2 regions of the Paenibacillus agaridevorans genome follow, and region 2 is predicted to be linked to the other one. Evidence: riboswitches for the same ligand, from Rfam matches in the RefSeq annotation. Region 2 holds a riboswitch; the other holds the start of a gene.
What was found. Region 2 has a riboswitch for thiamine pyrophosphate ahead of thiC (phosphomethylpyrimidine synthase ThiC). Riboswitches for the same ligand answer to the same signal wherever they lie in the genome.

Region 1: it holds a riboswitch for thiamine pyrophosphate, as region 2 does, so the genes downstream of both, KJW29_RS06870 (ABC transporter substrate-binding protein) here and thiC (phosphomethylpyrimidine synthase ThiC) in region 2, are expected to answer to the same signal.

The regions. Positions count from the first base shown of each region.
Region 1 is NZ_CP075889.1:1,722,576-1,738,154, reverse strand. Features, by position in the region: gene KJW29_RS06930 (EcsC family protein) at 1-381, shown strand, start outside; gene KJW29_RS06925 (hypothetical protein) at 405-1,118, opposite strand; gene KJW29_RS06920 (FUSC family protein) at 1,215-2,255, opposite strand; gene KJW29_RS06915 (nucleotidyltransferase domain-containing protein) at 2,252-3,127, opposite strand; gene KJW29_RS06910 (zinc ribbon domain-containing protein) at 3,191-3,580, opposite strand; gene KJW29_RS06905 (hypothetical protein) at 3,657-4,124, opposite strand; gene KJW29_RS06900 (peptidoglycan recognition protein family protein) at 4,310-4,966, opposite strand; gene KJW29_RS06895 (glucosaminidase domain-containing protein) at 5,040-5,810, opposite strand; gene KJW29_RS06890 (TatD family hydrolase) at 6,143-6,955, opposite strand; gene KJW29_RS06885 (ABC transporter ATP-binding protein) at 6,939-7,712, opposite strand; gene KJW29_RS06880 (ABC transporter permease) at 7,702-8,505, opposite strand; gene KJW29_RS06875 (thiamine-binding protein) at 8,495-8,797, opposite strand; gene KJW29_RS06870 (ABC transporter substrate-binding protein) at 8,894-9,919, opposite strand; TPP riboswitch at 10,089-10,197, opposite strand; gene KJW29_RS06865 (GerAB/ArcD/ProY family transporter) at 10,273-11,367, opposite strand; gene KJW29_RS06860 (Ger(x)C family spore germination protein) at 11,403-12,611, opposite strand; gene KJW29_RS06855 (spore germination protein) at 12,624-14,171, opposite strand; gene KJW29_RS06850 (glycosyltransferase) at 14,300-15,376, shown strand; gene KJW29_RS06845 (DUF2515 domain-containing protein) at 15,432-15,579, opposite strand, start outside.
Region 2 is NZ_CP075889.1:3,627,350-3,642,928, reverse strand. Features, by position in the region: gene sufD (Fe-S cluster assembly protein SufD) at 1-161, shown strand, start outside; gene KJW29_RS15405 (cysteine desulfurase) at 158-1,384, shown strand; gene sufU (Fe-S cluster assembly sulfur transfer protein SufU) at 1,371-1,799, shown strand; gene sufB (Fe-S cluster assembly protein SufB) at 2,005-3,402, shown strand; gene KJW29_RS15390 (HD-GYP domain-containing protein) at 3,474-4,550, opposite strand; gene KJW29_RS15385 (ThiF family adenylyltransferase) at 4,647-5,684, opposite strand; gene KJW29_RS15380 (molybdenum cofactor biosynthesis protein MoaE) at 5,698-6,441, opposite strand; gene moaA (GTP 3',8-cyclase MoaA) at 6,554-7,555, shown strand; gene KJW29_RS15370 (bifunctional metallophosphatase/5'-nucleotidase) at 7,559-8,983, shown strand; gene KJW29_RS15365 (HD-GYP domain-containing protein) at 9,141-10,259, shown strand; gene yfkAB (radical SAM/CxCxxxxC motif protein YfkAB) at 10,499-11,656, shown strand; gene ytvI (sporulation integral membrane protein YtvI) at 11,683-12,714, shown strand; TPP riboswitch at 12,772-12,874, shown strand; gene thiC (phosphomethylpyrimidine synthase ThiC) at 13,034-14,797, shown strand; gene KJW29_RS15345 (ThiF family adenylyltransferase) at 14,790-15,579, shown strand, end outside.

The DNA of each region.
Region 1 (15,579 bases), 1.9 Mb from region 2:
AAATACTTGTTCGAACTAGCACATGTATACGGCTATGATACTAAACATTTTTCGGAACGCGTCTTCGTTCTAAAGGTTTTCCAGTTGACGTTCTCCGGGCCAGAACAACGCGCTAGACTGTTGGACTCCATCAAACGTTGGGACGTGGAGAAGCTGCAATGGCATTCGGATGCCGATTACTCCAAAAACATGGACTGGGAAACGTTCCAGAAGGAATACCGCGATGCTATCGACTTCCGGAAAATGCTGCAGATGGTTCCGGGTATTGGCGCGGTAGCCGGTGCTTGGGCCAATTACACCATCCTCGAGGAGCTGCGTGAATCCGCGACGAACGCATATCGCATTCGAAAATTGAGAGAGGCTGCCCCTATCGAGGGGTAGCCTCTCTTCTCCTTGTGGGTGCTTTATTTAACGGCAGCCATTATGCTTGGAATGCTGTCGGAATCACTTTGATCTTCAACCGTCTGACTGGCAATGATCTCGCCCTTTTCATCCAACGCTTCAATTGTATAAGGTGTGGAGGCTGCTTTCGGAAGCACCGCATACCACAATCGCTGTTCCCTTCCGTAGTCAACAATCTTGGCTGCTTTCTCGCCGCCCCCTTCACCTTCTATAATTACCTTCACTTCTGATACACTTGGGTTGACAATTTCTCCGAATACAATTGGGAAAGGGCCTTTTATACCTTTATTGCTGGGCATGCTCATATAATTTAAGAGATGCGTATCAAGATGAACGGAAATTCCATAACCTCCGCCCATCTCCCATTTCCAGGCGCCTATCCATGTTTCACGTACGAATTCAAGCTGTAGACTTGTTCTTCCCTTTTCTTTGAAACCTTCGAGAAATAACAGCGCGCCTCCGTTCAAAAATTCCTTGTGAACAACTGTTTTGTTAGAATCACGAAACTTCTGTACGGCTTCCTCCGGTGTCCTCCCTACGGGGATCCTTATTGTTTCCTTCAAGCCCGTGGCTCGCGAATATCTCCAATCGGCCAACCCACCAGGTTTTTCGTAGATATAAACCATCGATGCCATAAGAAATAGAGCCACTATTGCTGCAATCGGCCCAATAAACCATAAACGTCTCGAAAATTTCAGCTTACGTATGTCACTCACTTCCTCTCTTGGCATTCTAGATTTAAAAAAGAAAAAGGCAACTGAAATTTACAGCTGCCTCCTTGTCCGTCTTATTTCGGGTTGTTCAGTCGAATTTTATTCCAACAAAGCGGACGACTCTTCGTCATCGTGTCCCTTGCGCTCCACGAGACGATCGGATCGAATCGTCTGATGACCGTATTCGTAGATCGATGCGGCTACAATGAACAGGCGGTGTGCGCTTTCTCTGCTGTCGTCGCTGTCTGAGGTCGCCTCCTTCATAAACGCATTGTTCTCTTCTTCGATGGATTCGGCCTTCCAGCTTTCCGGCTTGACTTTTTCCTCGAACTTAAGAAGAACGTATTCGTTAAACTTGATCAAGCTCTCCAAATGCCGGTCATATCTCCGATTGATCTCCTTGGTTCGCTCTGATTGAAAATAGTGTTCCTGTACGGTTTCGAGCACCTCATAGCCCTTCTGCAAATTGTGCAGCAATTGCTTATAGACGACTACCTGCCGCGTCTGTCGATACTTTACCCGCTTCAGCTTTTTGAGCTCCTCTTCCAGCAGCTTGTACTTGTCCGTCAGCGCTTGCAGTCCGTCCGCCAGCTCCTGTTTCTGTTCCCGAAATACTTTCTCCTTAATCTCGTCGGATATAGCAGTTCGGAGCAGCAAAGAGAGCTGGTTGAATACCCGATGGATCTGCTTCGTAAATTGTTCTCTTGGATCCGGCGGCACGAAAATAATATTAACCAGGAAAGCCGCTACGATGCCGATCAGGCTGAGCAGGAAGCGATTGAGCGCGAACTCCCAGTCGCCGGATGCTTCCATCACGCTGACGACCGTTACGAGCGTCAAGCCGATGGACTCCGACATTTTTAATTTCATGCAAATCATGATCACAAGTATGCAGACAACGCCAATCGCTATGGGCTCGTTCGAAAAATAGGTGCCTGCGAGCAACGCGATGATGGCGCCGAGCGTGTTCGCCTGAACCTGCTGAAGGAAATATCGCCAAGATCGATAGATCGTCGGCTGCAGCGCGAAAATAGCCGCGACCGCCGCGATAACATGCGGAGTAAATTCGAGCCACATACTGACGTACAGCGCCAGCGTGACCGCAATTCCCGTTTTCAACATACGAGCTCCGAAAGTCATGAAGCACCTCCAGCCCGACGAATCCAACCATCCGTTTCGCGGATCAAATCTCCCGCTGTCGCCATCGCTTTGTCCAAGTCGGCCGGTTTTTCCGTAATCAGACTAATAACTTCATTTACTCGTTCCGCATAGGCATGTGGTGCGAGTGGGAAGGAATCGACGATGGCTGCCGCTCCTTTTTCGTTCATCCAATACGTTTCGTTAATGGCAAACAACACTTGATTTAAGCAGGATATCGTCCGATAAAGTTGTCCAGCCACGTATGATAAATCCTTTTTGTAAATCCCTTTCCCGGCCCCCTCGTACGAGAAGCCCGCTTCCCACCAAAACCGCCGAACGATCCCTTCCCGCATCTTGCTTGGATATGGAACCGTCTTCGCCTTCATTGCCCCGATGGCTCCATACGGATCCCATAAAATATTGCACAATGCCGCTTCCGCCGCATAAACGGCATTAACGAAACCATGCGGATGGCCCGGTTGGTATTCGATCATTATATCTCCGGCGATGCATTGCTCCAAGACAGTCGATACTTGGCCAATGTCGCGATAGAGGAAATCGACAGGCTGGCCATCAATCTTAAGCCAACCTCCGCCGTTAATCCACGGCCCCCATTCGCCGATCTCCGTAATGATATCTTCCCGCCGCTCGTCGTCTAGAATAGATGCAACTCGCCGAATCCCGGTAATATCGAGCCCTTCGCCGCCTTCATAATAGATGCCAATATCGATGTCGGACAGCGCGTGTCCTGTGCCTCTTGCCCTTGATCCGCCAAGCACGATCGCCTTTACGCCGTCGACTTGTCGAAGTTGGTCCGTAATTCGGATTATTGTTTCTTGCGCCGCCAATTCTCTCTCTCCGTTTCCATCCATCTTGTCGATCCTTAGTGTATCATATTACGGCACAATGATCACTCCGAACGCGACCGAAAGGAATTACAACACATCCAGAAAAGTTCCGAATGCTCCAGCCTGACGGCCCCTCAGCACGCTGGGATCATAAATCTCGACTGAAGCGCAGCGCAGACATGACACGAACAGATAATGGTGATGCTGAATATCCAACAGCTTGCTTAGACCCGCTCCCGTCATAGCCACTTCGGCAGCTTTACATTCATTGTGTCCGCATTTGGCGCAAACAAAGTTGTTTTCGATGGCGTGGATTTCGTTTATATCATCCTCATACTCATCCGCCTTTTGTGGTTCCCCTTCGCCAAACATACCGCTCTCTTTTTCCTCCAAATGTTCGGGCAACACTTCATGCTTGCATTCCGGACAAATATCACCGCTAAGCCGAACCTCGTTTCCGCACCATGGACATGTCACTTCCAACTTCCCCGCCTCCTTTGGTTTGTTTGACGACAATACTGCTTTCGTATTCCCTTTATTCTATCTATACGTTCTACTGACACCACAACTTCTGCATCTCCGCGTCGTACTTCTTTTGCGAAAAACTCATTGCGGCTACCTTGTTCAGCCATTCCACCCGATTACCAATAAGCTCGTAATCTGCCGTTAACTCCTCAGCCGTCGTTTGGTCGATTCCGATTCTGTGCCAATAGACTGTCGTCCCATCCATTTCCACGTCTGCGATCAGCAACGTACACCAGACATCGCAATCGTCAGGACACATTAGAAGCGGCAGACGTACGAATGCTTTTGAGGAGCGATGTCTGCTTAAAACAAAGGCCGAATCTTTCTCGTGCGATACCCAGTCCACGATTGTTGGAACTAAACCTTCAAAGTTGTTTTCGGGATATAGGCGAAGTAAATAGATATCGAGAGGAATGCCGTCAATGACAATACACTCATGCTCGAAGTCGCAATACTTGCTGGTCATCTTTACGACTTCTATTTTGTTTGATTCCATAGTCACCAGCTCCCTGTATTCTATGTATCCATATTAGCATATTTTGGATGAAGGGCAGTACAGTAGTATCACCGCATGACAATTATTACGCAGAAACGAATGATTTAAAACCAGCGATTAAAGAAGCGGCAAGCCCCAGGCCTGCCGCCACATTACTATTGCTGCTATTTGCTTGACTGTTCGCGTCAACCCGGCTCCGGATTCTGGCCGCTGACGCGGCGCAGCTCGTTGGCAAGGCGGTTAAACTCCGCTCTCGCTTGAGGATCAGTTGTCGCCATATAGGCGGCGCTCAGAAACCGGATGATGTTATTGGCATCCTTCGGATCCAGCATCTCCTCTTCCTCCTCCTGCAATAAGGTATTGACCTGGGCAACAAAGCTGTCCCAGCCGCCCCAGCCCCCGTCTTGATTCATCTTTCTCGGACAATTTTTGCCGCTCCAGTCGTAGTGGCGGCGCAAGCGGTCCGTCCCCCAGCCTCGTTCTTTGAGCATGGAAGCGGTTAAAGCGGCGGCATTGGCTAACGTAGCGCTATAATTGCCGCTTTCGGTTATTTCGATGGAGATCGATGTCCGATTGCCGCTGGTTGCAGAGTTGCCATCCCCCGCATGCCAGGCGACCTCGGTGAGCGGAATACATTCGATCGCTTCCTTCTGGTCGATCACAATATGATAAGAGGCTGTTGCCGAATTAGACGGATTCGTCAGCCAGTTTCTTTCGTTCCTTGCGGTGCTGGAAGAGTTGGCCGTATTGTGGATCGTGATCGTAGTTGCGTTCAGCGGCAAGCCGGGACGTCTATTGTTCGGCGTCGATCTTGGGATGTGGTCTACGATATACGTATACAACAGGATATCCTCCTCTCTCTCGTCCGACGTCCTATAGCATATGCCGGAACGCCGTTAAGGGGGAGGGCGATTGTTATCCCAGCAAGACGACTCTCGCTCTGGGATCCCATTCGATCGGCACGCCAAGCAGCATGGCAAGCTCCCTGGCTTTGACGTAACCAACCGACATCGACAGTCTCGAAGTCAGCTCCACGCCGTTGATGGTCACCGCCGTGCCCGTCCAGCCCACTATTGCTCCTAAAGCTTCTGCGATTTTTCGCGCCGGCACCCATGTTACCCCTTTTGTTAAATAGCCCGTGCCGATGACTCCGCCCTGCCAAGTGACGGGAATGATCGACGCGTCTTCGAATCCTCGTACCATGGTCTGTGGCGCAGCCGGCACATCATATCTTCTCAGACCGTATTGCTCAATGATTCGCATCAGCTTCGTCGCGTAAGCCGGGTCAGTCGCATAACCGCTAGCCAAAAGCATGGAAGCCTGACGTTCCGGCGTGTTCGCGGAGCGCACTCTTTCGTACCGCGGAGCTTCCAGGAACAAATCCAGATCCTTGTAAAAATGATAGAGGCTTTTGTAAGCCCGGAACGCAGCCTGCATGCTTACCGTCTTGCCATCGATATACTCCCAAGTGCCTTTGACGACCGCCTGTCCCTGCCAATAAGGATTGATAGGACTGCCACCGACCTTGATTCCGCCCAGATTGTTCCAGGCATGGATCTCCCCGCCGGATTCCAGCAAACTCTGCGCCATTCGAACCGATGGAAACATCCTGGACCCTTCCGACCATACGAGCTGAACCGTAGGCGCAATTGCCGCAAAAAACTGCTCTCTTGTCATTTTTGCCATTGCTTTACCTCCTTTGGCTGCTACGCTCTCTCTAACTGTGTATGCGCCGGCTTGGCAAATGGAAACGGCTCCCCGTCCTGTTGGACGAAGAGCCGTCATCATAAGAGGTTGTTCAAAAAGTCCGCTTCCCATCACGAAGTATACCAAGAAGCTTGCTCGACATCGAATATTGAATTCAGGCGAAACTAAGCGAATGCTTACGAAGTATGTTTCCTCCGGAAACATTGCAGGTGCTCACGTAGCTTCCACTACGCTCCGCTCCTCAGTTTCTACCTTCATCCAATCTTCTCGGTGCTGAAAACCAGACTTTTTGAACACGCACATAAAGCTACTTACAAGTTATAAAATTTCTTGCTTTGTAAAAACAGTCCGCGCGCAGCCTCTTCGGACGCGATCCCTTTAACCCTTGCAATGCCGAGCACGGACTCCCGAGCCATCTCGGGCACGGTTGCTCTCCCGCTAAAGGGGCCTTCGAAAGGCCATGGTCCGTCGGTCTCCGCCATCATAAGCTCCACGGGATAACGACGAACGACCTCGATGATTTCGTCCTCGTAAGCAATGTCCGGCGTAACGGAAATGTAATACCCCGCCTCCGCCATCCGTCTCATCGTATCCGGGCTGCCCTTGAACCAGTGAAAATGTGCCTTCCGCACGCCGTATTGCTCAAGCAGCGAACAGGCTTTGTCGGCGTCCTCGTAGACGGCATGAAGCACGATCGGACGATCCAGCTCCGCGGCGAGGGCGACGAAACTCTCAAGCAGCAACAAATACGGCGTCTCGTCAAAAGGCTCACTCGCCTCCTCGGCTTCCGTCCGCTTGTAATACGGCAAGCCGACTTCGCCAATCGCAAATGCCTCGCCCGCCGCATGCCGCTCCCTTATCCAGGTCAGCAGTTCCTCTCTCTCCAGCTCGGAAGGCGCCTCCTGCTCCGGATGGAAGCCATAAGCGGGATGGACACGCCCGCGATGGCGGAGCGCCAACTCGCGCGTTCGGATCGAGGAAGCCAGATCCATCGATACGGCGACGACCGTCTCCACGCCTTGGCTAAACGCTTCCGCCAGCAGCTCCTCCTGCTTTTCGGGGGGATAAAGGTCGACATGAAGGTGAGCGTCCACAACGGGAAAGCTATCAGACATGATCATCATGATCATCCACCGCCTTTCCGTCGCCCTGCAGATGTCCGTAGATGCGGGCCTTCAATTCATTAAATCTGGGGTCGGTCCACAGAGCCTCCCGGCGCGGCCGCTCAAACGGCACGACAATCTCGTCTACCGCGGATGCAGGCGATGCTGACAAAACGATAATCCGGTCGGAAAGGTAAAGCGCCTCTTCGATGCTGTGCGTGACGAGCAGTACCGACTTGCGATGCGTCTCCCAGATCGACAGGAGCCACTTCTGCATGTGAAGCCGCGTCAAAGCATCAAGCGCTCCGAAGGGTTCGTCGAGCAGCATCAGCGTACGCGGCGACAAAAGCGCGCGTAAAAACGAGACGCGCTGCTGCATTCCGCCGGACAGCACATGCGGGTAAGCTCTCGCATACTCCGCTAGCCCCACGCGAGAGAGCCATTCCTTCGTCATGGCCTTCGCCGTCCCTTTGTCGATGCCGGCGATCTTAAGCGCCATCTCGATATTGCCGGAGACGGATCGCCACGGAAGCAGGGCGGCTTGCTGCGGCATATAAGCAACATGGCCGCGCTCGCCGGTCGTGTTGCGGCCCCCGATGCGGATCTCGCCCGCATCCGGTTGCCGAAGCCCGCCGATAACGCCGAACAGCGTTGTTTTGCCGCTGCCTGATGGGCCGATCAGCGAGACGAACTCCCCGTCCTCCACTCGCAAGGTCAGGTCGCGCAGCACTTCCTTCGTCCCGAAGCTTATGCCAACGCCATTTACGTCAAGCTTCATACCGCTCTCCCCCTTCCCTGACCGGCGGACGCCAGCGAATGACTATTCGTTCCGCCCACGTTACGAGTCCGAACATGACCATGCTTACGATAATGATCAGAATAACGGCGGCGAACGCCCGCTCCGGCATAAAGCCGCGAGAGGACAGAACCATAAAACCTCCGAGGCCAAGCTTCGGGGCCAGCATGTCGGCGATGACCGCCCCTAACATGCTGTACGTCGCGGCAATCTTGAGGCCGGAGAACAGATGAACGGCGGCGCTGGGAAGCTCCAGCTTCCAGAACAGCTCCGCCTTGCCCGCTCCGATCATGCGCATATAATGACGCAGTCCGGCATCCGCGCTGGCAAGACCCGACAGCATGGCGACCGATACGGGAAAGAAGCAGACGAGCATGACGAGCAGCGTCTTGGGCAGCGTGCCATAGCCGAACAACATCGTCAGGATGGGTCCCAAAATGACGACGGGCACGTTCTGAGACAGGATGAGCAGCGGGTAGACGCCTCTGCGCACTCCCGGCAGCAGATGCAGCAAAGCGGCGAGCGCAAAGCCCGCCGCCGAACCGCCCGTAAAGCCCAGCATCATTAGCTTGAGCGTCGCCCACGTATGCGCCATGAGGCGCGGCCAGATCTCGATCGCCTCCAGCACAACCGCCGACGGAGCCGGGATGCGCCAGGCATCCACGATTCCCAGCGAGGCGGATGCCTGCCATAGCGCGATCAGAGAGCCCAGCGCAAGCGCGGGCGGCCATAGCTTGGCCCACGCTCCCGTTCCGGACTTTTTCCTACTGGCCATCCGGGTATTTCTCCAGCAGTCGGCCCATGGAGGCACCATTATCCGGATTGTAATAGATTTTAATCTGGGAAATGACCGAAGCGCAGCCCATCTCCGTCATCGCTTCGTTCATTCGCTGCACGATGTTCAGCAGCTCGGACAGCTCCCCCTCCATCGTCGTCTCCAGCGGAGCCACCCGATAAGGTACGCCCGACTCCTTAATGATATCGATAGCGCGATCCACGAAAGGAAGGACGCTTGCCCCTCCCGGCGTGCTCGGCAATATCTGAATGCTTACCAGCGCGTTTGCCATCTGTTTGTTCCCCTCTCCGAAGTTAGCTTCAATCCGACCGGAGCATCCGCTCCATTGGCCGATCCGTCCTTATATGCCTGACTACCACTACTCCCGTTATTTCGGCAGGAACTCGTTCGTGAACGCCTTCTCCGCTTCCAGCTTGCCCTCGAGCAGTCCATGATCGAACATCCAGTTTGCGTAATTCTCCCATATGCTCAGCTTCTGCTCGCCCCAGCGCGGCGCGTCGTCCCGATACTTCGGGCTGAGCCACTTCTGGCTGGCGCGCACAAGATCCGCGTTCAGATCCGGCTCCGCCTTGATCAGCACTTCAGCCGCATCCTCCGGATTGTCGATCGTGAATTGATAACCTTCGGCCGCTCCCGCCGCGAACGCCTTCACCGTCTCGGGATCCGACTGGATCTGCTCCTCGTTCGTCACCAAGACCGGCGTATAATAGTCCAGCTTGTCGCTGTAGTCCGTCAGATAAACCATGTTCAGCTCTTCGCCGCGCAGCTCCGCCTCGACGCCAGTCCAGGCATAGTAGATCCAAGCGAAATCGATATCCCGCTCCACGGCCGCAAAGAAGTCGCTGTCGCCGATGCTCATAATGTCGACCTTGCTGACATCGCCTCCGTCCGCCTGCATAAGGGCGTCGATGACGGATTCTTCTACCGGAGCTCCCCAGCCGCCATAACGCTGTCCTTCGAATTTTTTGGGCGAATCGATGCCTTTCGCCTTCGGCGAGGCGAAACCCGAGGTGTTATGCTGAATGACCGCGGCGATGGAGACGATCGGCACGCCAGCGATGCGGGCCATCGTGACCGACTCCTGGTAGCTGACGCCGAACGCGGCATCGCCGGAAGCGACCATCGCATCGGCGCCGTCTTGTCCCGGTTGAATAATCTCGACGTCCAGGCCGTGCTTCTCGAAGAAACCGTTGTCCCGAGCGACATATAATCCCGTATGATTCGTGTTCGGCGTCCAATCGAGAACGACCTTCACCTTCTTAAGCTCCTTCTCGCCACCAGCGCCGCCATCGCCTTCCGGCTCGTTGCCGCCGCAACCGGCGATTGTCAACGTCAAGGCCAGCACCGTCGCCGTGAGCCCTCTTCCCCATAATCCCTTCTTCTTGTGCAGCATGCGTATTTCCCCTCTCCGCCTTCTATGTCTTCTGGATTGACGTTCCTGCTCTTCCCCTTATTCCAAAAAAACTCGCCCTCCTGTTCAGGAGGGCGAGTTGCAATCGGCTTGGTACGCGCTTGTCATCGCGATTCGCGCGCAGTCCCAACGACTGTACGCCAAATCACGAAGAAGCGCTCGCTTCACGTTCCTACGCCGGCATTATCCGGATCAGGTATACGGGTCGGAATGTTGTCATTCCCTCTCAGCCGGCCTAACCAGCTCCCCGGAGCATATTCGGTTTCGTCAATTACGTAACCAATTATAGCAGACTCCGCGGGTAATGCCAGCATTATTTTCCCATGCTTAACGTTCTATACGCTCGCCGGCAACTTTTTATACCGTTTCCGCACTCCGATCACAACCATGATCAGCGGAATGGCGACCTGGTAGATGGGCATCATCTTCAGCGTAACGGCGAGTCCCGGCCAAATATGAAACGTATGATTGGGCTCCAGAAACGTCATCGCATAGACGACGACTCCGATGGGAAGCAGCAGATTCCGGGTCTCGATGCCTGTCGAGCTGTGAAAGACGAACACGGAAGCGAGGTACAGTGCCGTTATCTTCACGTACAGTCCGATAAACAGAAGCAAGGTCACGATAACGTCGAGGCGTTCCAGGAAATTGGCCAACCGGATCAGTTGCACAGCTTGCAGCAACGGCAGCGAGGTAGCGCCGGCCAACGCGGGCCCCAACACGCAAAGAATCAGCATATTCATGAAGATAAGGAACAGGGATACGCCGCCTTGCGACCATATCGTCATTTTGGTTATCGATTTTTTTTCATTGACCAGACTCCAGAAAACGAACATGACGAAAAGCTGCCCGAACGGAAAGGAAATAAGATCAGGAAAAGCCGCTTGGAGTACGGGCATAGGTCCATTTTCCATGATCGGAAGGATCTGGTCCAGTTTCACGAGGCCGCTAAAGAACAGCAGGAATACAATGATGAGGTAGCTACCGGCTGCAATCGGGAACAACATCTGCACGACCCGAACAAATACTTCCACGCCTTTGCTAGCCGTATAAGCCGCAACAAGCAGGATGCACAGCATAATCGCCCATTGCGGCGTAAATGGCAGCAGAGCGGCGGAAGTCAGCTCGCCGACATCCCGTACGTTCCTCATGCATTCGTAAGCGAACCACAACGCAAAAACGCAGCCCAGCGCGGCGCCGATCGGTTTGCCGAAATGGATTTTCAACAGTTCCCCAAGGCCAGCTTCCGGCGCTCTTCGCTGAATAAACAGATAAATGGTCGTCAACAGAAGTCCCGTCGCAACGGCAATTGCCATGGCGATCCATGAGTCTTGTTTCGCTTTGATGCCAAGCTCGAACAGCGGCGTACTGCCGATCAAGAACAATATAATCAGCAGCGCAAGCTGACTCTTGCCGATTTGCTGTCGCAAAGCCTTTCCTCCCTTCATTCGATTCCGGCGCCTCGCTACTTACCAGTATCCTCCTGTATTTGCTTAAAGTTGTTGCCGCTTGATCCGGTCGTGGACAGTTTGAAAGACACATTAACCGATACTGTCGTCGCTGGGAAAGTCTCTCTCCAGTTCGAGACTTCCTGCTTCCATAACTTCGGATATTTTTTGTGGATGAGATTGCCGAAGCCGACGACATCCGCTTTGTTCGCGCTGATCGCTCTCCAGCCGCTCAAGGCAGTGGAACGGATTTCCTCCTCGATTTTCCGCTCGATTGCTTCGATCTTATCCGGCTTGCTAATATCGCCCTTGCAATTGTACTCCAGCAGCGAGCCCTCGGCCTTGATGTCCACGTCGATTCGCCATTTGCCGTCCTTGTAGCTTGGGGTCCGTTTCGACTCCGCCCGCACGACGCGGATGGAGGAATCCTTTTTGGCGGACTTTCGATCCGAGCACGCGAAGCCGACAGTCGTCCTGTCGACCGTATTGTTTAGCCAATTAATGCCTCTGCTTTCCCGATTATCCACCCATCCCACCAGCTTATCTCCCACGATGAGCCCCAGCTCGCTCAGCCGGATCTTCGATGGCGAAGACGACTGTCCCAGCTGCTGACCGCGTTCCGTGCCGCCCTCCATTTCTGCCAGGGAGAGCACGGGAAGACCGGTGGCCTGCACGCTGCTGAGCAAATCCATCAGGACATCGTTGATCGTCATTTGGCGGAAGGAAGAGTTGTTCGCCTCCTCGTTGCCGATCATCCGGTGGATAGCTTCACCGGGATTCTGTTCGAGCGGCATCAACTGCTCGAGCAATTGGCGCGCGTTGCTTTTGGACAAAAATACGTTGACGTTCTCTCTGGAATCAAGATTGCGAAGGTACGTTTCCAGCAGCTGCCCCAGCCCCTTGCGAGCGGCATCCTGTCCCACAATTACAAGCTGGTTATGCGAGAAATACAGCCGCCTGGACGTCTCCTGACTCGCCTTGCTAATCGCAGACCGAAAGTTCTCCGCTTGCGAGGAGAAAACGTTGATTGCCGCTCCCCGGCTTCCGCCTGATGGGCCGGAAATCGCCTTCGGAATGATGGTCTGGTAGGTCAGTACCCACTCGCCATCCTCCCAATCGACGCCCGTCGCGGATACGATCGCAATTTCGTTAAGCTCCGCCCGGTTTCCACAGCCCGGCAGAGTGGCCAGTACGACTAGCAGAAGCACCGCCCTAATCGTCTTCAACGCACTCCCTCCTTACGGCTTTTTGATTTGCCTTTGTGCAATCGGCCTCATCGAGCGTTTCATTCGCTTGGGATTACGCAGCTTCAGATCCTGGGGACGAAGCACGATGGCCCACCATGGGATTCGTACGAATACGTCTCGCCATAAGCCTCTGACGCTGGCTCCGGGAGCCACGGGCGACATGTAGGGCACTCCGAAGGAGCGCAGCGAAGCAAGGTGAACCAGTATGAACAATATGGCGATAAAAAGGCCGAAAAAACCGAGAAACCCAGCCACAAGCATCAATCCGAACCGGATGATGCGGGACGTCGCGGCAATGTTGAATTCCGGCATGACGAAGCTTGCGATCGCCGTAAAGGATACGACAATGACGATGCCTGCCGAGACGATTCCCGCCTGCACTGCCGCTTGTCCAAGCACTAGCGCTCCGATTATGGAGATGGCAGAGCCGATCGCTCTCGGCATGCGAAATCCGGCTTCGCTCAGCACCTCGAAGGCAAGCACCATAAGCAGCGCCTCCACGAGCCCCGGAAACGGAACCCCCTCGCTCTGGGCAGCCAAGCTGATGAGCAACGTTGTGGGCAGCAACTCCTGATGAAAGGTCGTCACCGCAATATAGAGCGCGGGGAGCAACATGGACACCGCATAGGCCCCATAACGAATCATCCTGACGAACGAAGCGATGTCAAACCTATGGTAGTAATCTTCCGTCGACTGGAAGAAGTTGAAGAACGTAATGGGCGCAATCAGCGCGATCGGAGTGCCTTCTACGACAATTGCAACCTTGCCCTCCAGCAAGGATGCGGCTACCGTATCGGGGCGCTCCGTGTTCATAAGCGTAGGGAACAGCGTAAACGTTTCGTCCTGGATAAACTCTTCGATATAACCGCTCTCAAGCACGCCGTCGATCTCGATATTGGCTAGCCGCCGGTACACCTCCTTGACGACTGCCTCTTCCGCGATGCCGTTCATATAGAGCACGGCAACATCCGTGTGAGTCTCGCTCCCTATTTTGTGCGTTTGCACATGCAAGTTAGGAGAACGAATAATGCGTCTAATTAAGCTGACGTTTGTATTCAAATCCTCCACGAATCCCCGCTGCGGACCGCGAATGACCGTCTGCGTCAGCGCGCTGTCGACCGACCGCTGCTCGCCTCCGCCTGCGCCTGCCATAAGCACGGCCGCATGGCCTTCCGCCGCGATCAAGCACATGCCTCCGGTCATGAGCTGGATCGCCTCTTCCAGCATCAACACGTCTCTTACCTGACCGACGGATAAGATGCTTGTCCGGAGAGCCTCCAGCAACCCGGGCTCTTCTTTGCCGACGGGCTTCGGAAGCTGCATGGACATGAGCGGACTCAGCACGGATTCATTAATCGTCGACTCGTCAACGATTCCTCTTATGTACATGAGCGCGAGCTCGCGCTCCGGAGCCGCATCGCTGCGGAACAGTCTGACGACGAGGTCGCTGCTTCCTCCGAATCGTTCGTAAATCGCTCGCACGTTCGCTTTCAGCGAAGATTGGAACGGCCTTTCATGGGATGTTTCGGATTGTTTCATGGCGCACCCTCTGTTTCCATAATGCCCTTATGTTGGCACTTTCTTGCTGAGATTATGTATGGCACCATCCCGCTCGCTCGCTAATACAATGTTACAACGAACCGTCAGGAAGAAAGGGTGTTGGGTGAATGCTCGGCATTAGCTTGTGCATGATTGTCAAGAACGAGGAAGAAAGTCTCGGCCGCTGCCTGGCCTCGGTGCGGGACGTCGTCGATGAAATCGTGATCGTGGACACCGGCTCCACGGACCGCACCAAAGAGATCGCGGCATCCTTCGGAGCGGCGATCTATGATTTTGAGTGGATCGATCACTTCGCCGCCGCTCGCAACTACGCCTTCGATCAAGCGACGCAGCCGTTCATTTTATGGCTGGATGCCGATGACGTAGTCGAGCCGGAGGACAGAGCGCGGCTCAAAACCCTCAAGGAGGAGAACGACGAGGATTTCCCTTACGACAGCGTCTCCATGAATTACCACCTTACCTTTGATCATAAGGGCAACCCCGTCTTCAGTCTGCGCCGCAATCGGCTGGTCAGACGCAGTCTCGGCTTCCGCTGGATCGGTCCCGTACATGAATATTTGGCCGTCTTCGGCCGTATCCTCCATAGCGATATCGCCGTTACCCATCGCAAGGAGCGGCTTCATACCGACCGCAATCTGCGCATTTATCTTAAGCGTCGGGATGCCGGCGAAACCTTCTCTCCGCGCGACCAATATTATTTTGCGAACGAGCTTCGGGATAACCGCCGGAACGAGGATGCCATTGAGTGGTACGGCCGATTTCTGGACGGCGGCAAGGGCTGGGTGGAGGATAATATCGGAGCTTGCATGAAGCAGGCGGATTGCTACGGAAGGCTCAAGAACAGCAAAGGCCAACTGGCTTCTCTGTTCCGCTCCTTCGGCTATGACACTCCGCGTCCGGAAATCTGCTGCGAGCTCGGGAGCGTCTTCATCCGGCAAGAACGGTTCGAACAGGCTATTTACTGGTTTGGGCAAGCGTTAACGGTAGAACGGCCAGCGGGCAACATGGGATCCACCGACCACGCAACGTCCACCTGGCTGCCCCATTTGCAACTAACCGTCTGCTACGACCGTATAGGCAACCGCGCCAAGGCGCTGGAGCATCATCGCCTAGCCATGACGTTTAATCCCGATCATCCCAGCATCCGATTTAACGAAAATTATTTCAACAAAACCAAGAACTAACGACGGCACCGCTATGTTGGCAGTTGTTAGCCGCTTCATCAATGTCGTATTTCTACTACGCCAAAGGAGAAGCGGCTCCTCGTTGTGCGGCCAGCACGGCAAGCTCCAGCTTGTTTAGCAACAGACCGTATTCATTAGTAATCTCGAAGTTCGGCGGGAAAGTCAGTTTTTGAAAATACTTGCCCACCTGCTCCGGTCCCCGG
Region 2 (15,579 bases):
ATCCGGAGCAGGTGTACTACCTGATGTCGCGCGGCATCAGCAAATCCGATGCGGAGCGCCTGATTATTCATGGTTTCCTCGCGCCGGTCGTATCGGAGATTTCCGTAGAAGCAGTACGCACTCAACTTCAGCGCCTGCTCGAAAGGAAGCTAGAGGGATGAATATAAATGCGGTGCGGGAGCAGTTCCCGATATTGCATCAAGAGGTAAACGGGCATCCGCTCGTTTACCTGGATAGCGCGGCGTCTTCCCAGAAGCCGCGTTCCGTCATTGATGCGATGAAAAGGTACTATGAGCTGGATAACGCGAATGTTCACCGCGGCGTGCATACGCTGGGCTCCCGCGCGACCGACGCGTATGAAGGAGCACGCGCGAAAGTTGCGGCGTTCCTGAACGCGGAGACTCCCGAGCAAATTATTTTCACCCGGGGGACAACAACGGCGTTGAACTTGGTCGCTACGGGGTATGCGAGGGCGGTATGCAAGGAAGGCGACGAAATCGTCATTACGCCGATGGAGCATCACAGCAACTTGATTCCATGGCAGCAAGCCGCCAAAGCGACGGGAGCTACGTTAAAGTATATTCCGTTGCAGCCGGACGGCACGATCTTGCTGCAGGATGCAGAAGAAGTCATTACGCCGAATACGAAGGTCGTTGCGATGACGTATGTATCCAACGTGCTTGGCGTCGTGAACCCTATCAAGGAAGTGGCGGAGATTGCCCATCGCAACGGCGCCATCATGGTCGTAGACGGAGCGCAGAGCACCCCGCACAAGAAAGTGGATGTGCAGGAGCTTGGCGCAGACTTCTACGCGTTCTCCGGTCACAAGATGTGCGGCCCTACAGGCATCGGAGCTTTGTACGGCAAAAAGTCGATGCTAAATAACATGGAGCCGATCGAATACGGCGGCGAGATGATCGACTTCGTGGATCTATACGAATCGACGTGGAAGGAGATTCCTTATCGGTTCGAAGGAGGCACGCCGATCATTGCCGGCGCGGTAGGCCTTGGAGCCGCGATCGATTTCCTGGAGAGCGTCGGCATGGATGAGATCGACCGTCATGAGCGCAAGCTTGCGGCATATGCTTACGATAAGCTGTCGGAGATCGACGGAATCGAGATTTACGGACCGAAGAGCGGGCGCGTAGGTCTCATTACGTTTAATCTGGACGATGTGCATCCGCATGACGTCGCGACCGTGCTGGATGCCAAGGGCATTGCAATCCGTGCAGGCCATCACTGCTGCCAACCGCTTATGCGTTGGCTAAATGTGTCGGCAACCGCCAGAGCAAGCTTTTATCTCTACAATACCGAAGAGGACATCGATGCTTTGGTTCGTGGTCTCATCGAGACAAAGGAGTTCTTCGGCCATGCAATTGGATGATTTGTACCGCAGAGTCATAATGGATCATTATAAAAATCCTCGAAACCGCGGCACGATGAACGACGACGCCGTTACGATCAACCTGAACAACCCGACTTGCGGAGATCGTATATCGCTGCAGCTCGTCGTTGAAGACGGCAAGGTAACGGACGCGAAGTTCACGGGCGAGGGCTGTTCCATCAGCATGAGCTCCGCTTCCATGATGACGGAGGCCGTCAAAGGCCAGACGTTCGAAGCGGCGCTTGAGATGGCAGAGCGATTCTCTTCCTTGATGAAGGGCGAGTCGGTGGAATTCGAGGAGCTTGAAGATATCGAAGCGTTGTCGGGCGTCAACAAATTCCCGGCCCGCATCAAATGCGCAACGCTGGCATGGAACGCCCTTCGCAAGGGCATCGAATCGCGGAATGGAAATTGATCTTTAAAAATAGAAGCTCAAAATGGCCGGTTTTCAGCACCGAGAAGATTGGACGAAACTAGAGAGTGAAGAGCGGAGCGTAGCAGCGCTATGTGAGCATCTGAAGGAACGGTTGAGTTCAAGGTTCGACGTCGAGTAGGCTGCGAAGGCATACATCGTGATCAAAAGCGGTCATTTTGAGCTACCTTTAAAGGAGTGAGTTGGAATGGCAAAGTCAATGCCGGAAATGGAAGAATATAAATATGGATTCCGTGATGAGCATAAAGCGATTTTCCAATCGGGCAAAGGGCTGACGCCCGAGATCGTCCGCACGATCTCCGAGATGAAAAACGAGCCGGAATGGATGCTGGAATTCCGTCTGAAATCGCTGGAGCAATTCTACAAAATGCCGATGCCTCGCTGGGGCGGCAATCTGGACGATCTGGACTTTAACGACATTCAATATTACGTGAAACCTTCCGAGAAACAAGGCAAGACTTGGGAGGAGGTTCCTCAGGAAATTAAGGAAACCTTCGACAAACTGGGCATTCCCGAAGCGGAGCAAAAGTTTCTGGCGGGCGTGTCCGCTCAGTACGAGTCGGAAGTTGTTTACCACAGCATGCAGGAGGATCTGGAGAAGCAAGGCGTTATCTTTACGGATACCGATACGGCGCTTCGCGAATATCCGGAGCTTATGAAGGAATATTTCGGAACGATCATTCCTCCGAACGACAACAAATTCGCTGCTCTAAACAGTGCGGTTTGGTCCGGCGGATCGTTTATCTACGTGCCGAAGGGCGTGCAATGCGAAATTCCGCTGCAAGCTTACTTCCGCATCAACTCCGAGAACATGGGTCAGTTCGAGCGGACGCTCATCATCGCGGACGAAGGCAGCTCCGTGCACTACGTTGAGGGCTGTACAGCTCCGATATACAGCACGAACTCGCTGCACAGTGCCGTGGTTGAGATTCTCTGCAAAAAGGATTCCCGCGTTCGTTACACGACGATCCAGAACTGGGCGCCGAACATCTACAACCTGGTTACGAAACGCGCCGTTGCTGACGAGAACGCGCAGATGGAATGGATTGACGGCAACATCGGTTCCAAGCTGACGATGAAATATCCGGCTGTCGTGCTTCGCGGCCGCGGCGCGAAAGGCATGGTATTGTCTATCGCCGTAGCGGGCAAAGGCCAGCATCAGGATGCCGGCGCTAAGATGACTCATTTGGCACCGGACACCAGCTCCACGATTGTATCCAAGTCCATCAGCAAACACGGCGGCAAAGTGACATACCGCGGCCTTGCTTCCTTCGGACGCAATTCCGACGGCGCGAAAGCGAACATCAAATGCGATACGCTCATTCTCGATAACGAGTCGACGTCCGACACGATTCCATACAATGAAATTTTGAACGACAACATCACGCTTGAGCATGAGGCAACGGTATCCAAAGTGTCCGAGGATCAGCTCTTCTACCTGATGAGCCGTGGTCTGTCCGAGGACGAAGCAACTCAAATGATCGTTATGGGCTTTATCGAGCCGTTTACGAAAGAGCTCCCGATGGAATACGCGGTCGAGATGAACCGTTTGATCAAGTTCGAGATGGAAGGCAGTATCGGGTAATTAGACTAAAATATAAGAACCCCTCGGGCTCCGGGGGTTTCTTTGCGTACTTTTAACGGATATGTAAAGGACTACAGATACACATGCTCGATCTCGTAATGCCGATCGATCGTCAGGTCGACGAATTCGTCGTCAATTTGTACAAGGGGCCTGAAAAACTCGGTAGGATGCGTCATGACAATGATGCCGAAACGCTCGTTGTTCAACCTTACGCGCTTGCCGATGAAATTCGGGATCATATGCTTAATAAACGTATGAGTCGTGACAGGATCGATCTCGCTGAAGCTGAGACGATACAGCTCCTTGAGCACGAACAGCAGGTCTCGCTCTTTCTGATAGACGCGAGCCGATATCATCGCGCTGTATATGTCGACAACGGTGATGATCTTCGAGATGGGGTGGATCTCATCGCCCTTAAGCCCATGAGGATAGCCGCTGCCGTCAATCCGTTCGTGATGCTGAAGCGCTCCGATGGCAAGATCCTTTTCCTGGAACGAGCCCAGAATGATCTCGTGACCGTACAGGGTGTGCCGTTTTACTTCTTCGAATTCTTCCTCCGTAAGCTTGCCCGGTTTGTTAAGGATGTCGGCGCTGATCTTGCTTTTGCCGATATCATGCAGGAATCCCGCTTTGCCGATCAGTGAGGCGTCCTCCGACGAGTGGTCGAGCCAGGTCGCCAAATAATAAGCCAGCATGCCAACCTGAACGGAGTGCTGGTAGGTATAGTCATCTTCGGTATTAAGCAAAAGCAGCATGGATACGACGTCGCGTTCCAACTGGAGGTTATCCAGCAGAGGCTGCACAATTTCCGTAACCTCCGCCTCCTGTACGATGCCATCCTCTATTGCAGATTCGAACAGCTTCTCGAAGCGTTTGACAGCGTTCTCGTAAATAGGTTGCACAGTTGGCAGCCACTTGGGATTGACCGTGGATTCCAATGTACGATTAACAGGACTGACTGCTTCTCCCGAAGGCAACACCAGATTTCGGTCCAAGATCTCGACTTGATCAATCTGATGCTGCAGAAGCCGTGAGATTTCGTTCTTGTACAGCCTCGTGCCTTTGGAGAGAACATGCAGCCCATAATGATTAAATATATCGTGGCTTAGTTGGTCTCCGTCTTGTATATCCGTTACATGAATCCTCATAGAGACACCTCTAATATGATTAATTATGCTCAACCAGATATATAGATAGTAACAATCAAACCACCTATTGGCAATATGAAAACGCTCTAAATGATACTAATTACCTAATAGTTCGGCATAAATTGACCTTGCTTTCGACAAATTCTGCGTCCCTTGGATGATAGCTCTTCCGTCGGCGAATAAAACAAAAGTCATACCCTCATCAACCATTCGCAGCCGCAAAAGATAAGGATTTAGCACGATTTCACCCGCGGATGCAAGCCGATTGGCCAGCTCTTCCAGATTGACAGCTCCCGAAGTTCCCGGAGTCAGATGAACGGAATCGCGGCCGCACAATGCGGCTGCTACGGGGGCGGAGGCTTCGTTATCGAGATAATCGAACGATCTTTGGGGTCCGCAGCATGGACAGGAGGGACGCCTGGCGTTGCGGATGGACAGCGGCAGCCAGGAGTGGTTCCAGAGATCGGCCTGGAATAAAGTGCCGTGCAACGCTTCGCGATTGCCGGAGAGCAGCTTAAGCGCCTCTGTTGCTTGCAACGAAGCGATCAGATCGACGATCGGCGAAATGACGCCTGCCGTCTCGCATGTATCCGAAGTCCCCGGTGCGGGGACTTCCGGGAAGACGCAACGGTAACAAGGCGTTTCTCCCGGCAATACCGTCATGCTCATGCCGGAGGCGCCGACAGCTCCGCCGTAAATCCACGGCAAACCATGTTTGACGGCATAATCGTTTAGGAGATATCGAACCGTGAAATTGTCGGTTCCGTCGATAATTAAGTCGACATCGTGCAGCAGAGAAGCCGCGTTATCGCCGTGCAAATCGGCACAAACAGGTTCGATCGTTACAGAGGAGTTGATGGCGGTCAATCTGCGGGCAGCCGCCTCTGCTTTCGGGAGCATATCCTTCGCGTCTTGTTCCGTGTATAGAAGCTGTCGCTGAAGATTGCTCCATTCCACGAAATCGCGGTCGATTAATCGAATAACGCCGACTCCGGAGCGGACCAGATGCTGCGCGGAGACGCAGCCCAGCGCGCCGACGCCTACGACGGCCACACGTGCATTGGACAGCTGTCGCTGACCGTCCTCACCGATAGGCCGGAATCGCATTTGACGGGAATAACGGGTTAGCTCCATGGGGACGCCTCCTTCATTCCGCCGTCAGCCCGGCGATCGGATTCCAGGGACCAAGCTGATGGCCCTTCCATTCGGAGCCGTCTTCCCAGATTTCCTTCTTCCAGATGGGAACGATCTGCTTAAGCCGCTCGATGGCGTAACGGCTAGCCTCGTAGCAATGCTCGCGATGCGGAGCCGATACGGCAATAACGACGCTGGTCTCGGCCGGTCCGACGACGCCCACGCGATGAGAGATCGCGCATAAGGCTCCCGCCCAGCGGCTTGCGATCTCATCGCCGATCTGGGACATGGTCGCTACCGCCATCGGCTCATAAGCCTCGTATTCAAGCCGCACCGTTCGTTTGCCATTCGTCCATTCGCGCGTCGTGCCGACGAATGCGATGGCCGCGCCGTGTTCCGGTACGATTACTTTGGCCAGTACTTCTTCTGTAAGAATGATATCGCTCGTCACAACAAAGCGAGGCGAGTCCGACATATTCTTGTCCCCGCCCTCCGCTAGCTCCTCTCCGCCGGAAACGGGAGGAAGAAGCGCAAGCTCGTCCGAGGCTTGGACGGTCTCTCCGTCGGCTACGTAGGCGTGGTTGCGCGCAACGAAGCAGGTCGACAGCAGGGAAGAATGATCGCTGTTCTCTCTTGCGATCATCGATTTCAGCTGGCTGGCAGTCAATTGTCCTTGATCAAGAGCAAGGACGAGCTGAGCCGTGCCGAGACGCTCCGGCAATCCGGCGAACAGCTTGATGGTCCAGGTATAAAACATATATGTGCAGCTCCTCGCAACAGCCTGTAACAGGGCTTTAGATTGCTACTAGAATACCATAAACGCAAAAAAAATGTTATGCTGTAAGGTACATGGAAAGGTGGTGCGCAGTATGCCGGAGCTAAAGGATCGGTATGGAAGAGAACATGATTATTTGAGAATTTCAGTAACCGATCGCTGCAATCTGCGCTGTCTTTACTGCATGCCCGAGGATGGAGTGGAATTTACCGAATCAACCAACCTGCTGAGCTATGACGAAATCGTCGAGGTCGTAAAAGCAGGGGCGGAGCTCGGTATCAAAAAGCTGCGCATTACGGGCGGCGAACCCCTGATCAGACCCGGTCTGGACGAACTGATCTCGAGGTTGTCGCGCATACCAGGCATTAACGACATCGCGCTGACGACAAACGGCATCTTCCTGGCTAAGCAAGCACAAGCGCTTAAAGAAGCAGGTTTGAAGAGAGTGAATATCAGTCTGGATACACTTGATGCGGCAAGGTTTCGGTTCATAGCCAGGCGCGGAGATCTGCGGAGGGTGCTTGAAGGCATAGAAGCGGCAGCTGAAGCCGGGTTTGATCCCATCAAGCTGAATTGCGTCCTGCTCAAAGGCGTCAACGAAGACGAAATCATGCAATTCTTAAAGCTCGCTTACGAGCGGCCGCTTCATGTGCGGTTCATAGAATATATGCCGATCGGCCATGCCGACGAGAATTGGCGGAAACATTATCTTCCTCTTTCCCGCGTGATCGAGATTGCGGAGGAAGAAGGGTATAAGCTGGCGCGGAAGGAAGGCGTGACAGGCAACGGCCCTTCCGACGATTGGCAGATGGCAGGGGCTGTCGGCTCCTTTGGCTTGATCCATCCCATCAGCGACCACTTCTGCAGCAACTGCAATCGTCTGAGATTAACGGCTGATGGCAATCTAAAACCTTGTCTGTACTGGGTGGATGAGCTTAACGTTAAGGAAGCGCTCGGGGATCCGGATGCCATAAAGCAATTGTATTACAAAGCGATGGATATTAAGCCGGAGAATCACGAGATGGCCGCGAAGCTGGCAAATTCGGCGCAATCTCATGTGCCGACGGAACGACGCATGTCGCAAATCGGAGGATAAGGTATGGAGATAAAAGTTGTGCTCATGCACAGCAATGACATTCATAGCCGGCTGGAGAACGCCGCGCGAATTTCGACCATGATCGCCGAGGAGCGAAGAACATGGGGAGCGGGCCGCGTGCTTGCGGTAGACTGCGGCGATCATATGGATCGGATGAGACAAGAGACGGAAGGCAGCGACGGACAGGTTAATATCAGACTTCTGCAGGAGGCCGGTTACGAGGCAGTTACGCTGGGCAACAACGAGGGACTGACCTACACGCCGGAGACGTTGGAACAGCTGTACGCCCCCGTGTCGGAGTTTAGCGTCGTCTGTGCCAATCTGCTCACGCTGGAGACGGGGGAACGCCCAGAGTGGCTGTGCCCCAGCCGGATTATCGTCAAGAACGGTCTCCGGATCGGCCTTATCGGCGCTACGGCCGCTTTCGGCCAGTTCTATGAGCTGCTGGGCTGGAAGGCGACTGAGCCCGTGGAGGCGATTCGTGCCGAAGCGGAGCGGCTACAGGGTAGAGCTGACATTGTCGTCGTATTATCGCATCTCGGCATTCGATTCGATCAAAAGCTGGCGGAAGAAGTTCCGGGCATCCATCTTATTCTGGGCGGACATACGCACCATCTGCTGGAAGTGCCGCTTATCGTTAACGGAGTTATGATCGCGGCAGCGGGGAAGTTCGGCGAATACGTCGGACGCATCGAGATTGGCTGGGATGAAGCCCGGTCCGAGCCCTTGCTGCGCGGGCAAGCCATTCCCACCGGCGCCTACGCCGAGAGACCTGCGGCGGAGGATATTATCCACGAGTTCCGCGAATCCAGCCGCGTCAGTCTGGGACGAGTGGCCGCCTTTCTCAACGAACCTCTACCGTCTCATCCGGGACGCGAAAATCCGCTTGCCAATCTGCTCGCGATCGGCATCAGGCGATGGACGAATGCCGAGATCGGGATTGTTAACGCAGGACAGCTGCTTGGCGGTCTCGCGATTGGGGAAGTAACCGCCGGAGAGCTTCATGCCATCTGTCCTTCGCCGATTAATCCGTGCCTGATGACCATCGCCGGGTCCAAGCTGAGGACGGCGCTGGAGCAATCGCTCCAGGAGGAGTTCGCTTCCAAGGCGATCAAAGGCTTTGGCTTTCGGGGTGAGGTGCTCGGAGGCCTTGCAATTGACGGCATGACGGTGGAATTCGACATGCGCCGGGAGCCGATGGATCGTATCGTCGAAGCGCGAGTAAACGGCTCGCTTCTGGAGGACGGAAGGCTCTACGAGGTAGGCTCGATTGATATGTTCAGCTTTAAGGTGGGCTACGAGTCTTTGGCCGAGGCGGAGAGTTATCGCTATTATTTGCCGGAGTTCATCCGCGATGTGCTGGAGCGGGAATTAAGCTCCGAGCCTTCGCTAAGGAGCTGCAAAGAGAAACGTTGGCTTCGTTTGTAAGCTTTTGTCGTCACATTTTAGAAAATTTCGGAGTTTTTTGTCGAACAATTAGCATATTATGGTTGCGAAAATTCGCATTTTCACGTAAATTAACAATACAAGATCGTATTTCCGATATGTATAGTTAGGGACGTCACAGCGGGGAAGGACCGAGAAAATGCGTTTGCTATCCGTTATGCAATGCAAGCCGGGAATGAGACTGGCCAAGAGAATATTTTCGGAAGACGGCATCGTGCTGCTTGGCGAGAGGATGGAGCTTACCAGCCGACTAATCACGAGGCTTGCCGAATGCGGGGTTCAATACGTATACATCGAAGATGCGCGAACGGAGGATATTAATCCCCCCACCCTGATCCGCGAAGATACGTTCCGAATGGCGGTTAAAGAAATCCGTACGAATTTCCGCACGCTGATGGAGCGGCCTAATAGGAAAAAGGGCTCCGCCTACCCCTATATCGCCCAGCCCTTTAAAGCGATGATGAACTTAATTATAGATGATCTGTCCAATCAGGAAGATGCCATGATCATGCTTATGAACATGGGAACAGTCGATCATTATCTGTTCCAGCATTCGCTGAACGTTTGCGTATACTCGACGCTGCTTGGCATGTCGAGCGGTTACTCGCGCGACGAACTGACGACCCTTGGTCTCGGAGCTCTGCTGCATGATATTGGCAAGACGCAGATTAACGTCAATGTACTAAAGAAACCGGATCAGCTGACCAGAGAAGAATTCGAACTTATGAAGCGTCACCCTCAGCTCGGTTATGAAATGTTAAAGGATCAGCCGAACTTGTCGCTTCTCGTAGCGCATTGCGCCTTCCAGCATCATGAGCGTTTGGACGGCAGCGGATATCCGCGAGGCATCAAGGGCAATGAAATTCATGACTACGCGAAGTGGATCGGCTTGGTCGATTCTTACGACGCCATGACGACAAACCGCGTGTACCGGTCTCCGATGCTGCCGCATGATGCGATGGAGCGGTTGTACGCGGGCACGGGCACTTTGTACGAGCAGCGGATGCTGCAGCTGTTCAGGGACAAGGTGGCGATTTATCCCATCGGCATGTCTGTCCGATTAATGACGGGTGAGCGAGGCATCGTCGTAGATCTAAATTCCTCCTACCCGCACCGCCCTGTGGTACGAGTCCTCAGCAACGAAGCGGGAGAAGAGCTTAAGGCGCCGTACGAGATCGATCTGTCCAAGCAGCTTACAGTCATGATCGTCGGAGTAAACGACGAAGAGACGGACGTGCCGCTTGTGTCAGGCATTTAACTGAACGCCGAGCCATTGATGCTTGCATTTACCGCAATGCAGCGATGGTTGTTTCAAGAGGCCCGCAAGGCCTCTTTTTTCTGTCGGTTTTTGGATGAAGTCCATCCGGGCGACGTTTTTACACCATTTTATTTGCTTCCTCAAACATCTCACATTACAATAATAGAAGATATGATGGCAAGCGGACTTTTTGAACAACCTCTAGAACGGAAGTTAGGTGCTGAAAGCTGATGAAACCGATGAACAAGCTGGATACGACATGGCCGCATTTGGGCATGACAACCCGCGACATACTGCCTCCTTTGACTCCCTCCAATGACCCTTGGGATCCGCTTAACTCGCTTAAGCAATTCGGTCGCCATGTACTGACAAGCGTGGAGATGACGGTTACGAATTTATGCAATATGCGCTGCGAGCACTGTGCCGTAGGCGATACGCTGGTCATGATGGAGCCAGCCAAAATTCCGCTGGACAATATGCTGCGTCGTCTGGACGAGGTCGAGCATCTGCAGACGATCAGCATTACGGGCGGCGAGCCCACCTTCTCGGAACGTACCGTCAAGGAATATATGCTGCCGCTTCTGCAATACGCGAGAAGCCGGGGCGTTCGCTCGCAGATTAACTCCAATGTAACTTTGCCTTATAACAGGTACGAACTTTTGGCTCCTTTCCTCGACGTTATGCATATCTCGTTTAACTACACGTCGGCGCAGGACTTCCATGAGATCGGCTTCGCCAAAGCGGGTCATGCCGTCTCCAAGGAAGCCGCAGCCAAGCTGTACGCACGAATGATCGACAACGCCAAGCGGCTCAGCGATGCAGGCGTGCTCGTATCCGCCGAATCCATGATCAATTATCGGACGCACGAAAAGATCGATCAAATTCATGAGCTGATTCTCGAGATGGGCTGTCAGCGTCATGAGGTTCATCCCATGTATCCAAGCTCATTCGCCCGCGATCTGCCCGTCATTACGAAGGAGCAGATGCGCAAAGCGGTAGAGCTGCTGCTGGATCGCCGCGATCCGTCGGTCTGGATGCTGTTCGGCACGTTGCCTTTCTACCAATGCAGCGACGATGCAGAGGATCGTAGACTGCTCAGAAGATTGGCTGGCGAGCCTAACGTGACGGTCAGGAACGATCCCGACGGACGGAACCGTCTCAACGTCAACTTGTTCACGGGCGAGGTGTTCGTCACCGACTTCTCCGATGTGCCGGCGTTCGGCAATATCTCGACGTCCCGCCTCGACGACGTATTCGGCAAGTGGCTGGATCACAAGCTCGCCCGAAGCGTAAATTGTTATTGTCCCGCAGCCGCTTGCTGCGGTCCCAACCTGCTAGTAAAGGATATGTATTACGGCGACGTCGATTTCCACATGCGCGAAGCCAAGCTTGAATAGAAATAGAGGAAGGAGGGATAACCCGCATGTCTATAAGGACAATCGTGCTTATCGCGGTAGGTTTGCTGCTTATTTATTTGATGTTCACCGTAGGCGCGCCGTTCTTGCTTGCATTGATCGTAGCGATCTTTCTGGAACCGCTGACCGTATTCCTGATGAAGCGATTCCGGCTCAACCGGCTGGTGTCCGCCGTCATATCCAGTACATTGTTCACGGTCATTCTCGTCGGTCTCATCGTGTTGCTGGGAATGAAGATTATCGCAGAGCTGATTGCATTTCTGGAGAAGGTGCCGAATTACTTCGAAAATGCAAGCACTTTTGTCGACAACCTGCTCGTTGACGCCAGAGGGCTGTACCAGAATCTTCCTCCGGATGCCATCGCGACGCTGGAAGAATATCTGATGAGCCTAACGAACACGATTACTTCGATGGTAGGCAAGCTGTCATCGACTGTCTTGGGCTTCGCTTCGACGCTCCCGGGCATGTTTATCTTCTTTATCGTCTTCCTGGTTGCCGTCTACATGTTCAGCTTTAGCCTTAATACGATGAAGGCATCCGTCTTGTCCTTCTTCGACGAATCGTCGCGTTCCCAAGTGGACCAGGTGCTGAACAATCTGCGCAAGTCGATCTTCGGCTTCCTGCGCTCCCAGATTATTCTTAGCGGCATGACCTACATACTTTCACTGATCGGTTTGCTCATACTTGGCATCAAATATCCTATGGCTATCGCGCTGCTCATCATTATTGTGGATATTTTGCCTATTTTGGGCACAGGCTCCGTGCTTGTCCCATGGGCATCGTATTTGCTGCTGACGGGCGATATCTATACCGGCATCGGGCTGATTGTGTTGTTCCTCGTCATTACGGTATTCCGCCGCATCGTGGAGCCGAAAATTCTGGGGGATTCCGTCGGTATCGGCGCGCTTCCGGCACTGATCAGCCTCTATGTAGGCTTTAAGCTGGTCGGCGTTATCGGAGTATTTATCGGTCCGCTCGTCGTCATTATTTATATGGCGGCAAGGCAAGCGGGGCTGTTCCAGCAGAAGATCAAGCTGTAAGTGTTTGGGAAAGTTAGGGTTGACAGCAGCCGCGAGCACGAAGTATAGTCAAACAAGGAAATCCACTAGGGGCGCCGAAAGGCTGAGATAAAGCGATTGCTTTGGTCCCTTTGAACCTGATCTGGGTCATGCCAGCGTAGGAAAGTGGGACATAGGATACCGGCTTGCCGGTCGCCGAAGGCAACTTCGCCGGCTTTGTGCAAGCCTAAGTATCAACGTCATTGTACGTCTGCGTGAGCGGCGTCGACCATTAACTTTCTTATATGTTGAGTATGCCTCCAGGTGGAATTCCACAAATTCCATGAGGAGGTTTTTTGTTATGCCGATTATGACAACGCCATTGCCGGGAAGCCGAAAGGTCTATGTAGAAGGGAGTCATTCTTCCATTCGCGTGCCGATGCGCGAGATAGCGCTGACTCCCAGCCAGTCGAGAAGCGGAGAGGAGACGCCGAACGAGCCGGTGCTCGTCTACGATGCGAGCGGTCCATATACGGATACGGGCTACCGGGCCGACGTCAGAAAGGGGCTGCCGCCGCTACGTGAAACATGGATCGTGGAGCGTGAGGATGTCGAGCGATATGAAGGACGCGAGGTGAAGCCCGAGGACAACGGCTTCGTATCCGAGGAGAGAGCCAGGACGAGAGGCGCCGAAATATTTCCGAACTTGGATCGCAAGCCGCTTCGAGCGAAGGAAGGACGCAATGTGACACAGCTTCATTACGCGAGACAAGGCATCGTTACGCCGGAGATGGAGTACATCGCGATACGCGAAGGGATGGAGCCGGAATTCGTAAGGGACGAAGTGGCAAGGGGGCGGGCTATTATCCCCGCGAACATCAATCATCCCGAATGCGAGCCGATGATTATCGGACGAGGGTTCCATGTAAAGATCAATGCCAACATCGGCAACTCCGCCGTTGCCTCCTCCATCGAGGAAGAGGTAGAGAAGATGACGTGGGCGACCAGATGGGGAGCCGATACGATCATGGATCTGTCGACAGGCAAGAACATCCATACGACCCGGGAATGGATCGTTCGCAATTCGCCGGTTCCGGTAGGGACCGTGCCGATCTATCAGGCGCTAGAGAAGGTGAACGGCAAAGCGGAGGATCTCAGCTGGGAGGTATTTAGAGATACCTTGATCGAGCAGGCGGAGCAAGGCGTCGACTACTTCACGATCCATGCGGGCGTATTGCTTCGGTACATCCCGCTGACGGCCAAGCGCGTAACGGGCATCGTATCTCGCGGAGGCTCTATTATGGCAGCCTGGTGTCTGGCTCATCACAAGGAGAACTTCCTGTATACGCACTTTGAAGAAATCTGCCTCATCATGAAGCGTTACGACGTGTCGTTTTCGCTTGGCGACGGCTTGCGGCCAGGCTCCATCGCGGATGCCAACGACGATGCGCAATTCGCGGAGCTTGATACGCTGGGAGAGCTGACGAAGATTGCCTGGAAACATGACGTGCAAGTGATGATCGAAGGGCCCGGGCATGTACCGATGCATTTGATCAAAGAAAATATGGACCGCCAACTGGAAGTATGCGACGAAGCGCCGTTTTACACGCTGGGTCCGCTGACGACCGACATCGCGCCGGGCTACGACCATATTACGTCCGCGATCGGAGCGGCGATGATCGGCTGGTTCGGCACGGCGATGCTCTGCTACGTAACGCCGAAAGAGCATCTGGGGCTGCCGAACAAGGAAGATGTCAAGGAAGGCGTTATCACTTACAAAATCGCTGCCCACGCGGCGGATTTGGCCAAAGGCCATCCTCGCGCGAAGCTGCGGGACGATGCACTCTCCAAAGCGCGCTTTGAGTTCCGCTGGCGCGATCAGTTCCATCTATCGCTTGATCCGGAGCGGGCAATGTCCTACCACGACGAGACGCTGCCGGCGGAAGCGGCAAAGTCGGCGCATTTCTGCTCCATGTGCGGCCCCAAATTTTGCAGCATGCGCATCACGCAGGACATCCGGGAATATGCGGAGCAGAACGGTCTCGATACGGAGGAAGCGATCGAAGCGGGGCTCAAGGAGAAGTCGGCCGCATTTAAGGCCGGAGGCAACGAAATCTATGCGTGACGGGATGGCCGGCGGAGAAGGAGGCGGAGCTCCCGCTGCCATTGCCGGCGCCGGGGGGCAGCCGGCCGGCTCGAGCGCGACGTCGGAGGACGGTCTTCGCGCGAGCTGGAGGGAACGTTATTCCCGCCAAATCCGTTTCGCGCCGATCGGCGAGGCCGGGCAGCTTCGCCTCCGCCAAGCCAGCGTGTTGATTGCAGGCTGCGGAGCGCTCGGCGCTTCGCTCGTCCAGCATATGGCAAGAGCCGGCGTTGGACGACTCGTGATTGTAGACAGGGACTATGTGGAGCCTAGCAATCTGCATCGTCAAACGCTGTTCGACGAGGAGGATGCCCGCAAGGTTTTGCCCAAAGCGAAGGCTGCGGAGACAAAGCTTCGGCGGATAAACGGAGAGGCGATTATCGAGGCGCATGTGGCAGATATAAGCCAGCATAATGTTGGCAAATTCGCAGCCGGTACCGATCTGATCCTGGACGGAACGGATAACGCGGCTACTCGACTGCTGCTCTGCAACGAGGCGTTCCGGCTTGGCATCCCGTTTATATACGGCGGCGCAACTGCTTCTCAAGGCATGAGCGCGATGTTGGTCCCAGGCCGGACGGCTTGCCTGTCCTGTTTGATCGGCCAAGAGGATGAGGCCGAGGAAGGAGATTCCTGCGATACGCGGGGCGTCTTGTCCGCGACAGTGGAATTCGTGGCCGCGCTACAGACCGCCGAAGCCGTCAAGTGGCTGACAGGCAATAAGGCATCCGTCCGCGGAACATGGTTGAATGCGGATGTATGGA